Regions from separate parts of the Marinomonas sp. 5E14-1 genome, predicted to be linked through region 1. Evidence: predicted binding sites of a transcription regulator. Region 1 holds the regulator's gene; each other region holds the start of a gene.
What was found. The regulator sigma-54, encoded in region 1, starts transcription at its own class of promoters, with help from an activator protein. The targets are predictions, from matches to a motif close to TGGCACNNNNNTTGCTNT.
Positions count from the first base shown of each region.

Region 1 (3,190 bases):
ACGATGAGGGCGAAGATCAAATCTACAGCTCTTTTATCAATCGCATCAAAGTCAATCGGTTTTTGTAATGACATCACAACGATTGCCGTATGATTGGCGGATTCCAAACGACAGTGAGGAATGGCTATACCATTTCCTATTCCAGTACTGCCAAGTTTTTCTCGGCCTAATAAAGCGTCATAAACCGCTTCGTTATCGCAATGTAGTTTGTTAGATGCGACTTCCGCTAAGTTCTCAAGAACGCGTTTTTTGCTGACAATCTCTTGTTTTGCAAAGACAAGTTCCGCTTTCAATAATGATTTTAATGGCATGATAAAGTAGTGTCCGTTTAGATCAATCGCTTGCGTTCATTGGATGGCGGTATGTTCATCGCCTCGCGGTATTTTGCAACAGTACGGCGGGCAACTTGTATGCCTTGGTCAGCCAAAATAGTCGCTAATTTATTGTCGCTTAAAGGTTTTTTAGCTGGCTCATCTGTTACTAGCTTTTTAATCATGGCTCGTATTGCTGTAGAAGAGCATTCTCCGCCAGATGCTGTGTTGACATGGCTGGAGAAGAAATATTTAAGTTCAAAAATACCTTTTGGTGTGTGTATGTATTTTTGAGTCGTCACCCTAGATATTGTTGATTCGTGCATGCCGACTTCTTCGGCTACATCGTGAAGTACCATGGGCTTCATGGCTTCTTCACCTAATTCAAAGAAGTCAATTTGACGGCTTACAATACAGCTGGCAACTTTTAATAGGGTTTCATTTCGGCTTTGTAAACTTTTCATGAACCACTTGGCTTCTTGTAATGACGTCTTGATATAGCTCGCGTCTTCGGGCGTTGACGCTGTGCTAGCCATAGCAGAATAGGTTTCGTTTATTTTGACAGGCGGTAAAGCGTCATTGTTTAGCTCTACTTGCCAGCTGCCATTGCGTTTTTTGACAGAGACATCAGGAATGACATAGTCCGTATCATCTGCATCAATAACAGAGCCGGGACGAGGATTAAGTTGTTGTATTAAGCAAACTACTTCTTTAAGAGCTTCGTCTTTTAGCTTTGTTTTTCTGCTTAATTGCGCAAAGTCACGACTGCCAAGAAGCGGCAAATAATTGTCAATCAGGTTATGCGTGCTTTTGTATAAAGGGTGGTTTTGAAATGCTTCTAGCTGAACTAATAGGCAATCTCGTAGATCGGTAGAGCAAACACCAATAGGGTCAAAACGCTGCAGTCTATGTTGGACTGCCATAACTTCTTCTATTTCAAGTTCTTCTAGTTCGGTCGAAAGGGACTCGCAGATATCGTTTGGTGTAATACTTAGGTAACCATCTGGTTGTACGCATTCAATAATTGCGTATGCAATCTCAATGTCTCGATCAGACATGTGAGTTAAATTTAATTGCCAGATTAAATGATCTTGTATGCTTTCTGCAGGCGCATTACGGCTTTCGAAGTCGCTGTCACCTTCATAGTTATTGTTGTCGCTGATCGCTGCAGAACTTTGGTAGGTGTCATCCCAGTTACTATCTATTGAGAGCTCTTCAGGAATGCTTTCTGTCCATTCTGATTCAACACGAGCTTCTTCACTTGTATTGATATCAGGTGTTTCTGCTGTGCTTTTGGATTCGATGCTAGCTGGTGCTTCTACTTGTCCTTGTTCGTCGTCGTCAAGTTCAAGAAGAGGGTTGGATTCAAGAAATTCATGAATTTCTTGTTTAAGATCCAGCGTAGAAAGCTGCAGCAAACGTATCGCTTGCTGCAGCTGGGGTGTCATGGTCAGCTGTTGACCGAGTTTTAACTGTAAAGACTGCTTCATGGAGCAACTCTTTTTATTTGAGTGAATTGGAACGAGTTATGCATACTACTCCCTTTCTGCAGTAATGATAAGGGGTTACAGGCGGAAGTCATCACCTAAATAGACTTTTTTCACCTGTTCATTGTTAATAACTGTACTAGCATCACCAGAAGCAATGATATATCCATTGCCCACAATATAAGCTTTATCACAGATGTCTAAGGTTTCTCTGACATTGTGGTCTGTAATCAGAACACCAATGCCGCTTTCTTGTAGGTGTTTGATGATAAGTTTGATATCACCGACAGAAATGGGGTCAACGCCAGCAAAAGGCTCGTCTAAGAGAACGAATTTTGGGTTCATTGCTAGTGCCCGCGCAATTTCTACACGGCGCCTCTCACCACCAGATAGGGCCATGCCTAAATTTTTTCTGATATGAGTAATATGAAACTCTTCTAATAAGTCTTCAAGTCTGGATTTCTTCTGAGCTTTTGTGAGTTCTTTACGTGTTTCTAAAATCGCTAGAATATTGTCTTCAACAGACATTTTTCTAAAAATAGAGGCTTCTTGTGGTAAGTAGCCGATACCTTTTTGTGCTCTGGTATGCATCGCGTTACTGGTGATATCTTTACTGTCGATGAATATGCCGCCTGCATCATTAGTAACCATCCCAACTATCATGTAAAAGCATGTGGTTTTGCCTGCACCGTTAGGACCAAGCAAACCAACAGCTTGCCCAGACTCAACTGAGATGGAAACATCCTTTACTACTTGTCGTTTTTTGTAGCTCTTTGCTAGGTTTTTAGCTTCTAGAAGGGCCATTTAATTTGTTTCCTCAGCTAATGGAGATTGAAGCGTCATCGATACTCTGCCTGTGCCTTTTTTTTCTGCACTAAAGGCTCCATCATCAATAGTGTAAAGGATGTAGTCGGCGGATATAGAGTTGTTTAGCTTGCTTAACTGTCCATTACCTATAATTTCTAGTTTGGATTGAGTGATAGAGTAATGGATTTTATTTCCTTTGCTGGTAACAGTGTTGCCAGTCAAATTGATTTGTTGGCTGAATTTTGCTGGTTCCCCCAAGGCTTCTAAACGATTGAATTTTTTTGTCTTTACATCGGTCACAACTTTTAAATATTGTGCCTGTATTTCAATAGAGCCTTGCTTGATGAAGACATTGCCTTTGTAAATGGCTTCCCCAGTGTTTTGGTTAAAAGAGACTTCATCAGCTTGAACTTCTATAGGTTTATTTATGTCATCTGGTAAGGCATAAGTGTATTGACTTAATAAAGCTGAAATTAGCAAGGCGCAAATGTTAATCAAGTGTTTCATATGTTCCTCTTACAGATCCTGTCATGATAACTTCTTCTGAATTTATATAGGTCGTAATTTTGTCAGCGGAAGTTTCTC
Region 1 covers NZ_JBDXMW010000004.1:41,265-44,454, forward strand. Annotated here, with positions in the region: gene ptsN (PTS IIA-like nitrogen regulatory protein PtsN) at 1-311, opposite strand, end outside; gene ABFY09_RS04500 (RNA polymerase factor sigma-54) at 329-1,801, opposite strand; gene lptB (LPS export ABC transporter ATP-binding protein) at 1,877-2,602, opposite strand; gene lptA (lipopolysaccharide transport periplasmic protein LptA) at 2,603-3,112, opposite strand; gene lptC (LPS export ABC transporter periplasmic protein LptC) at 3,096-3,190, opposite strand, start outside.

Region 2 (3,190 bases), on a different contig from region 1:
TCATCCATCGCAGGCTGGAAAGGCATCAACGAATCCGACATGATCATGATGCCTCAGGACGATACGGCTATTATCGACCCTTTCACTGAAGAAGCGACTGTTATTGTTCGTTGTAACATAATCGAGCCTTCTACTATGCAAGGTTACGATCGCGACCCTCGTTCTGTTGCTCTACGTGCAGAAGAATTCCTTAAATCTACAGGTCTTGGTGACACTGCATTCTTCGGTCCTGAGCCAGAATTCTTCGTATTTGACGATGTTAAGTGGAAAACTGACATGTCAGGTTCTTGTGTTGAAATCAACGCAGAAGAAGCTGCTTGGGCTTCTAACAAGAAGATTGAAGGCGGCAACATGGGTCACCGCCCAACAGTAAAAGGCGGCTACTTCCCAGTACCACCAGTTGATTCTCACCACGATCTACGTGGCGCAATGTGTGGTGCAATGGAAACAATGGGCTTAGAAATTGAAGTTCATCACCACGAAGTAGCAACAGCTGGCCAAAATGAAATCGGCGCTAAATTTAACACTCTAGTTAAAAAAGCTGACGAAGTTCAAATCCTTAAGTACTGTGTACACAATGTTGCTCACGCTTACGGCAAAACAGCGACATTCATGCCTAAACCAATCGTTGGCGATAACGGTTCTGGTATGCACGTTCACCAATCTTTCTGGAAAGATGGCGTTAACCAATTTGCTGGTGACCAATACGCTGGACTATCTGAAACGGCTCTTTACTACATCGGTGGTATCATCAAGCACGCTAAAGCATTGAACGCGTTCACTAACGCTTCAACAAACTCTTACAAGCGTCTTGTTCCAGGTTTTGAAGCACCAGTTATGCTAGCTTACTCAGCTCGTAACCGTTCTGCTTCTATCCGTATCCCTTACGTTGCTAGCCCTAAAGGTAAGCGTATTGAAGCACGTTTCCCTGATCCAACCGCTAACCCATACCTAGCTTTCGCAGCTATGTTGATGGCTGGCCTTGATGGTATCAAAAACAAGATTCACCCTGGCGATGCAGCAGATAAAGATTTATATGACCTTCCAGCTGAAGAAGCAGCGGCTATCCCTCAAGTAGCAGCAAGCTTAGAAGAAGCTCTTAAGTGCTTAAGTGAAGACCGTGAGTTCTTAACTCAAGGCGGCGTATTCTCTGACGACATGATCGATGCTTACATCGACCTTAAAGCAGATGAAGCTCAACGTGTTGCAATGACAACAACTCCTCTTGAGTTCGAACTTTACTACAGTGTTTAATCTTTAAAACTGTTCAGTAAAAACGAAAGCCTCGATTTAGATCGAGGCTTTTTTTTTGCACTTAAAAAATGCACGCCACATGACGCACCACAATTGTGCGTATTATTTTTTGTTTAAAACAGATACCTTATATATATAAGCCATTTCAAAGTGCCCAATGTTGGTTCGCTTTTTGCACATAGTGAATGGTCAATAAAGAGGCTTTGTTTTGTATAGTTTATTAATCGATCATCTATCTACCGCTATCATTCAAGTGAATAATAAATTAGAGATAGAATACTTAAATCCTGCCGCAGAAATGCTGCTTGCAGTTAGCCGTCGCCGAATTTATGGCAACGACTTAAGCTCTGCTTTTCGTGAAAACGAGAACAGCATCAGTGCCTTATATTCTGCTATTGAGACAAGTCATGCCTTTACGAAACGTGAAGCGGAAATTGAGCGGGTCAATTCAAAAAAGCTGTTCTGTGATTACACTGTGACGCCAATCATGGGGTCATCAAATGCGACAAAAAGCCTCATAATAGAACTCTACCCTCGCGATAGAATGAAGCGAATTTCCCAAGAAGACGAAATTATTGCAAACCACGAAAGTAGCAAAGAATTGGTTCGTGGACTTGCCCATGAAATTAAAAACCCATTAGGCGGAATTCGTGGTGCTGCACAATTAATCAGCCGTGCATTTACTGACGAGGCTTTAAATGACTACACCCAAGTCATTATTGAAGAATCCGATCGGCTACGAGACCTTGTTGATCGTTTGCTCGGCCCAAGACAAATCCCTAAAAACAAACCATTAAATATTCACAAAGTACTTGAGCGTGTTCGACAGCTCATTTCTGTTGAAACAGACAACAAAATTAAATTGATTCGAGATTATGACCCGAGTATTCCAGATTTAATCGGCGACGAATCTCAGCTAATACAAGCGCTGCTGAACATTACTCGGAATGCCATGCAAGCATTGATGGAAGATCAAGACAGCCAGAAAAAGACGATTCGCATGGTCACTCGTACCTTGCGCCAATTCACTATCGGCTCAAAACGACACCGTCTGGTTTGCAAAATCAGCATTATCGACAATGGCCCAGGCATACCTGAATCCATTATGAAAACGTTATTTTATCCCATGGTTAGTGGCAGAGCTGACGGAACCGGACTGGGCTTATCTATCTCTCAATCGGTTGTTCATCAGCATCATGGCATCATCGAATGCAATAGCCACCCACAACACACCGAATTCAACATATTAATTCCCATTGAGACATCAGTCCAAGGCGAGGAGAAAAACACATGACACAAGATGAAACTGTATGGATTGTTGACGATGATCGCTCTATTCGCTGGGTATTGGAAAAGACTCTAGAGCAAGAAGGCATCCAATGTCGTTTATTTGACTCGGCCGAAAACCTCGTCAACATGATAGACAAAGAGCAACCAAACGCTATCATCAGTGATATTCGTATGCCTGGCATGGACGGTTTAGAGCTTCTTGATAAGCTACAAAATGATCACCCTTACCTACCTGTTATCATCATGACGGCACACTCAGATCTTGAAAGTGCCGTTGCCTCTTATCAAGGCGGTGCATTTGAGTATCTACCAAAGCCATTTGATGTAGAAGAAGCAGTAAGCCTTGTAAAACGCGCCATGCTGCACCACAAAAACTCACGACCTAGTACGGATGATATGCCAGAGGAAGAAACTATTCCTCAAGTAGACAAAGAGATCATTGGTGAAGCACCGGCTATGCAAGAGGTTTTCCGTGCCATTGGACGACTTGCCAATTCCAATATCACCGTCTTAATCAATGGTGAATCTGGCACAGGTAAAGAGTTGGTTGCTCAAGCACTCCATACTCACAGTCCTCGCTCAACGAATCCTTTCATCGCCTTGAACATGGCGGCCATTCCACACGATTTAATCGAGTCCGAATTAT
Region 2 covers NZ_JBDXMW010000008.1:154,011-157,200, forward strand. Annotated here, with positions in the region: gene glnA (glutamate--ammonia ligase) at 1-1,254, shown strand, start outside; gene glnL (nitrogen regulation protein NR(II)) at 1,463-2,548, shown strand; gene ntrC (nitrogen regulation protein NR(I)) at 2,545-3,190, shown strand, end outside.
Region 2: a site for sigma-54 is predicted at 1,416-1,433, ahead of glnL (nitrogen regulation protein NR(II)). Genes of this name have one in related genera too.

Region 3 (3,190 bases), on a different contig from region 1:
GGTAGTTTCTTATATTCTGTTCAAGCCAATTCATCTCAAGGAGCTGATATGTCTTTTTTAGAACAAATAAATCAAGGTGTAGAATTATCAATACAAGGATGCGGTTACAAAATAGAAAACGACCGAGTTATGATTTCTGCAGACTTTATTGGAAGCAATAGAGATGAACTGAACATGAGCGGCACAATTCAAATCGCCTTTAGTGCCCAGAACCAACAAAATAGAGAACCTCAAAACCTGCTTCTCGCTTCTACGACAATAGGAGAATTAAGAGGGCAACATTTTCTGAGCGACTGCTCTTACGACTTGCTCTTTCAACATCCACCCACGGGCACTTGGCAACTCTCATTACAATTAAGGGAATGGGATGGTTTAGAGTATGCACTAATTGATGAAGTGTTTTTCGACCTTCTCTACCAAACCCAAGCTATGTCTGATGCTGCAGCTATCTACAGCAATGAACATACCACTGACCTAAGAGAGCTTCAGACAACCTCTCCAAAAGAATCCATTACTCACACCGAGTCAGTAGGCTCAGGCGATGGACATCGCCTTATCAATAAAATAAAAAAAGCTGAATTAAGAGCCGTTAAAGGGATCCCCAAAAAAGCGCTAGAAAGGATTATTACGGAGCGCCCTTTTCAATCCGAAAGAGCTATTGTCAATGTCAAAGGAATGGGGCCCAAAATGCTGAAAAAACTACTAGAAAAACTATCAAACTAAAGCAAAAAAGTTCAATGAAATGCAAAGTACACACTCAGGATTATGGGATATTTACAACCGTCGTGCTTTTCACTTCTTCCATTGCAACATAAGTTCGAGACTCTCGAACGTGCGGCAGAGTCAGTAAAGTTTCACCTAAAAGTAGACGGTAAGAGTCCATATTTGAAACACGCGCTTTTAAAAGATATTCAAAGTCGCCCGCAATCAAATGGCATTCTAAAATTTCTGGAATTTCAGCAACCGCTGTTTTAAATTCATTAAAGCCTTCAGGTGATGTTGTTTTCAGTCGAATTTCAACAAAGACCAACAAACCAGCGTCCACCTTTTTCGGATTTACCAAAGCACAGTAACCCGTAATGTAACCTGTTCGCTCTAAACGACGAACACGTTCCAAACAAGGAGTGGCACTCAACCCAACACGGCTCGCTAGTTCTACATTCGATAAACGGCCATTTACCTGTAATTCACGAAGTATTTTTTTGTCTAAGCGATCGAGTGGTTTTACTGAGTTATCCATTTGACACGGATCTCCTTACGTAGCTTCAATTAATGCCTAAGTCTATCATGCAGATTGCAAATTATGGAAAGAGCTTTATTCAATATCTTTAGTAGGGGCATAGTAAAAAAACCAAGAACAAGCACCAGAATTAAGCAAAAAATCACCTCCGCTACAAAATGGAACATTTTAAAAAGAATTTCGCACCACTTATGAACAATAATTAAGCGGTCAGCCTAATTCCCCGAAAACTAACGCTTTACAGAAAAAATAAATATTAAAGATATAAAAGTCACACCCGGAGATACGGAAAAAAGTGCAGATCACGTATAACTTATAATCTTTTCTGCTTGACTATGGCGAAAAAGAGTAATTCTATAGATGTATGTAGTGTCCTTTGTAGAGGAATCATCTACATATATCTGACAATAAGAACAATAGAGTGTTGGCACTAAGTTTGCTTAATAAATACTACAGATAATATAAATCTGACGTTAAGTTCAACAATATAACAACATATGTAAAAAATGCCCGGGAGGCTTAATATAATGAAATCGAATGTTAGTAAAATACTATCTACTGCAGCTGTTGCAGCAACTCTAAGCACAGCAGTGACTGCAGCTACACTAGATGACGTTAAATCTAAAGGCTTTATCCAATGTGGTGTTAGCCAAGGTGTTCCAGGCTTCTCCAACGCAGATTCTGAAGGTAACTGGACTGGTATCGATGTTGACGCTTGTCGTGCAGCGGCTGCAGCCATTTTCGGTGATGCTCAAAAAGTAAAATTCACTCCTCTATCTGCTAAAGAACGCTTTACCGCTCTACAATCTGGCGAAATCGATGTTCTTTCTCGTAACACGACTTGGACTTACACTCGTGATTCTTCTCTGGGGTTAGACTTCACAGCTGTTAACTTCTATGACGGTCAAGGTTTCATGGCTCGTAAAGACCTAGGCGTTGAGTCTGCTTTGGACCTTGATGGTGCAACCGTTTGTACTGAACAAGGCACTACAACAGAATTGAACATGGCTGACTTCTTCCGTAAACACAAATTATCTTACGTTCCAGTTGTTGTTCAAAAAGCAGACGAAGCACTAGCTGCTTACGCTTCTGGCCGTTGTGATGTGTTCACTACAGATAAATCAGGCCTTGCTGCTCACCGTTCTAAGCTTGCAGACCCAAGCGCTCACGTAATCCTTCCAGAAACTATTTCTAAAGAGCCTCTAGGCCCTGTTGTTCGTCATGGCGACAACCAGTGGAAAGACATCGTAACTTGGGCAATGTTCGTTCAGGTTAACGCAGAAGAAATGGGTATCACTTCTGAAAACGTTGCGAAAATCAAAAGCGAAACGAATGATCCAGGCATCAAACGACTTCTAGGTTCTGAAGGTGATATGGGGGCTCAACTTGGCCTTCCAGCAGACTGGGCTTACAATGTTATTTCACAAGTAGGTAACTATGGTGAAGTCTTCGAGCGTAACGTTGGCCCATCTACTCCAGTTGGTCTTCCACGTGGTATTAACAATCTATGGACTGAAGGTGGTGTAATGTACGCGCCACCAGTACGTTAATTATTAATACCTAAAGCAACCTGCTTCGGGTATTTATTCAGCGGCGATTTTTCATCGCCGCTGAATTTCTCCCCCCTTTCTTACACATCTGACGAGCATTCCATTTGCCTGAATTAAGATGAGCGATAAAACGACTTCAAATAACAAAAGCCTTTTGCATGATGCAGGCACCCGTGCCTTGATCTTTCAAATAGTGCTTCTAGCCGTGGTAGTTTTCGTAGGTTATTACCTATTCAGTAACTTACAAGCCAACCTAGCTAATCAAGGTATTTCCACTGGTTTTACATTTCTAAATCAGCCAGCCGGATTTCCCATCCTTATTCATTTGATTGAGTACACAGAAGCAAACTCTTATGGTCGTGCTTTTGTAGTTGCCTTAATCAACACTGTTGTTATTTCC
Region 3 covers NZ_JBDXMW010000006.1:76,189-79,378, forward strand. Annotated here, with positions in the region: gene ABFY09_RS07100 (helix-hairpin-helix domain-containing protein) at 49-723, shown strand; gene lrp (leucine-responsive transcriptional regulator Lrp) at 764-1,240, opposite strand; gene ABFY09_RS07110 (amino acid ABC transporter substrate-binding protein) at 1,768-2,790, shown strand; gene ABFY09_RS07115 (amino acid ABC transporter permease) at 2,909-3,190, shown strand, end outside.
Region 3: a site for sigma-54 is predicted at 1,666-1,683, ahead of ABFY09_RS07110 (amino acid ABC transporter substrate-binding protein). Genes of this name have one in related genera too.

Region 4 (3,190 bases), on a different contig from region 1:
TTTAACATCCAGTACCCAGTTAAAACGATCAAAAAGGCGATGAAGAAGACAGGCGAAGCATTAACACTTGGGATCATAAAGCCTCGATTTGATAAATAGGCAATATCAAATAGATCATAAGCCTGTCGTGGACTGGGCATGTGTATTAATACGGAATACCAAAAAACCAATTGAAGAATAAGTGGAATGTTCCTAAAGGTTTGAATGAAGATGGTCGCAATCGCTTGAATGGTAATATTATGGGAATCTCTTGCTGTACCAATAAGAAACCCTAAAATAGTAGACGTAATTATCGTCAAAGTTCCTAGAAATAATGTATTAACAAATCCTGAAAATAGAGTCCATTTATAAGGGTCATTAACGTTTGTCTCCAGTAAAGAAAAGGAGTAGCCCCAGCCAGTTGACCTTTCTAAAAAGTTGAAACCACTTGAAATTCCAAGGTCAGCCAGATTAGTGCGAGCGCTTGAAAAAGCGCCCGCTATGACCAAAATGACGACCGCTAAAAACACAACTTGAATGAGTAGGTTCTTCATGTTGAGTTTTTTACTTCTTATTGCAGACATAATGTCTCGCCTCTTGGTCTATAGGATTAATCTAGGATTGGAGCATAAAGAACACCATCATGACTCCAGAGGTTGTTCAAACCTCGTTCAAGATTATAAGGTGAATTTTTACCTAGATTACGGTCGTAAATTTCAGAGAAATTACCCACCGCTTTAATCACATCTTTCGCCCATGTTTCACGTAGACCAAGACGCTCACCAATACCAGGTGACGTCCCTAATAGTCGAGCAACCGTTGGGTTAGTTGGATTTTTCGCCATTTCCTCCACGTTTGCTTGAGTCACGCCATGCTCTTCAGCAAGCAATAACGCCGCTAATGTCCAGTTAACCGTATCAACAAATTCATCATCCCCTTGACGCATTGCCGCTGCAATAGGTTCATTTGATAGCGTATCGTTCAGGATGATGTTTTCATCAGGGTTACCCATTTGATTGGATCTAAGAACCGCTAAACTAGGCCCCCAACCACCAAAAGCATCACAACGACCGGATTGATAAGCGGCCATGACTTCCGCATTTTTTTCGTATGAAACGATTTTGTGATCGATGCCCAGATCCGCCATTTTGTCGGCGATAAGGCGCTCATTTGTTGTACCAGCTTCAACACAAATAGTGCCGCCTTCTAATTCTTTCGCCTCTGTAATACCCAGTTCGGCTTTAGCCATCATCTGAGTACCACCGAAGAAATAAGGCATACTAAATTGTAAACCCAGCTCAGTATCACGGCCCATCGTCCAACCTGTCGCTTTGATGATGATGTCCACATCACCTGACTGAAGCGCAGGGAAACGCTGTGCCCAGCTCAAAGGAATGATTTTAGCTTTACTTGGGTCGCCTAAAATCGCTGTGGTCACCGCATGGCAAATATCAATGTCTAAGCCTTTCCATTCATTTTTATCGTTTACTTCCACAAAACCAAAGTAGCTACCATTATGACCACTGCATAACATGGTGCCTCGGTCTTGAATGGCTTTCACCGTAGGGCTTTGTGCAAATGACATCGAAGTGACTGAAATCGCACAGGCGGCAATGGCTGTTGTTAAAATAGGTTTAATCGTTTTTATCATAATCTAGCTCCTTTTGTTTCATATAATGAAATCTTTGTTCTATTTAGTGATATATCAGGTTTATTTTTATGTCAATAATTAATAAAAATTAATATTTAGGTTTTCTATATCTGAATAGATCGAAGTAATTTAGAGGAGTAATTAGCAAACTCTATGCCTATTTTTGAAAGGAGATGTTTCTAAGAGGTGAGAAAAGGAGCTAGAAAGTAAAAAGCCACTCGATTTGAGTGGCTTTTTTATAAATAAATAACAATATAAAACTATATATCTTTCAATGTGTTACTTAAGCTTTTTCCAGCCTGAATGACAGTATGAATAATTTTATCAATGTCTTCATCTGGTGTATTGATAGCCGGAGCTGAAATGCCGATGGAAGCAATTACTTCATTATTTGCAGAAAATACAGGAGCAGCAATACTAATCACTTCTGCTCGATACTCTCCCAAATCAATTGCGACACCTGTTTCTCTGATTTTTTCCACTTCAATATCGAGTGCTTCAATCGTCGTAATGGTTTTGTCAGTATAAGAGCCTAAATTACCAATCAGCTTTTCACGAAGCGTTTCATAATTAAAAGCCAGTAATGCTTTACCGGTTGCAACACAGTGAATAGGCGCGTTACCGCCTTTTGGCGTGTAGGTCCGAATCGCTTTTGTACTTTCTACTTTTTCGATATACAGAGTCGATAAACCGTCTAAAACGGACAAATAAACCGCTTCGCCAGTGATACTAGACAGGTATTGCATTTGGCTAATAGATAATCGTGGAAGATCTAATTTTTCCATAATCATCTGGCCAATTTTCCACGATTTCATTGTCGCAAAATAATGTTTATTTTGGTCTTGGCGAACATAACCATGAGCAATTAACGTCTGTAAGAGTCTGAATGTATTGGATTTTGTCAGTTCCAAGTTGCGTGCTAGTTCAGAGACACCTATTCCTTTTGCTTCTGTTGCAAGAGCTTCAATAATCGAAAGCCCTTTTGAAAGTGTTGAATCTACCCTTCCTGTCATGAATCCGTAACCTTAATTTTGTAAGTCTTTCATGCCTGTAACATATTGAAAATGCTAAGAAATATAAAAATTTTCAGACAATATTGTGAGTGTATCGCCACTCATGTTTTCCACTTGGCCAATACAGTATATCTCTTATCAATTAAGTATTTCAGCTAATAAATACTTTTATAGGCAGCAGTATAAAGTGATCGTATGCCGAATTAAAGGATCAGCCTAATGGAGAAACCTTTATGGTGCGAAAGATTGATTTATGCACACATATGGTTCCTATAATAAAACTAGTGTTCTGAATATTGACACAAATGATTTCCATGTTCTAAAGTGTGGCGTATCTTATACGAGGAGAAACGAAGTGAAACATGCTGATGAAGCTTTAACGAATGCGTTAATTCATTTGGGACGAGACAACCAAAGCAATGGCCGTTCGGTAAATCTGCCTATGTATCAAGCATCAACCATGCTGTTCAATACAGTAGAGGAATTTGAGCAAGCACGTGATTCACGGTATGAAAAAGGGACATTGTATTATGGTCGTTATGGTAAC
Region 4 covers NZ_JBDXMW010000005.1:213,461-216,650, forward strand. Annotated here, with positions in the region: gene ABFY09_RS06615 (ABC transporter permease subunit) at 1-563, opposite strand, end outside; gene ABFY09_RS06620 (amino acid ABC transporter substrate-binding protein) at 590-1,630, opposite strand; gene ABFY09_RS06625 (IclR family transcriptional regulator) at 1,891-2,643, opposite strand; gene metC (cystathionine beta-lyase) at 2,999-3,190, shown strand, end outside.
Region 4: a site for sigma-54 is predicted at 1,772-1,789, ahead of ABFY09_RS06620 (amino acid ABC transporter substrate-binding protein). Genes of this name have one in related genera too.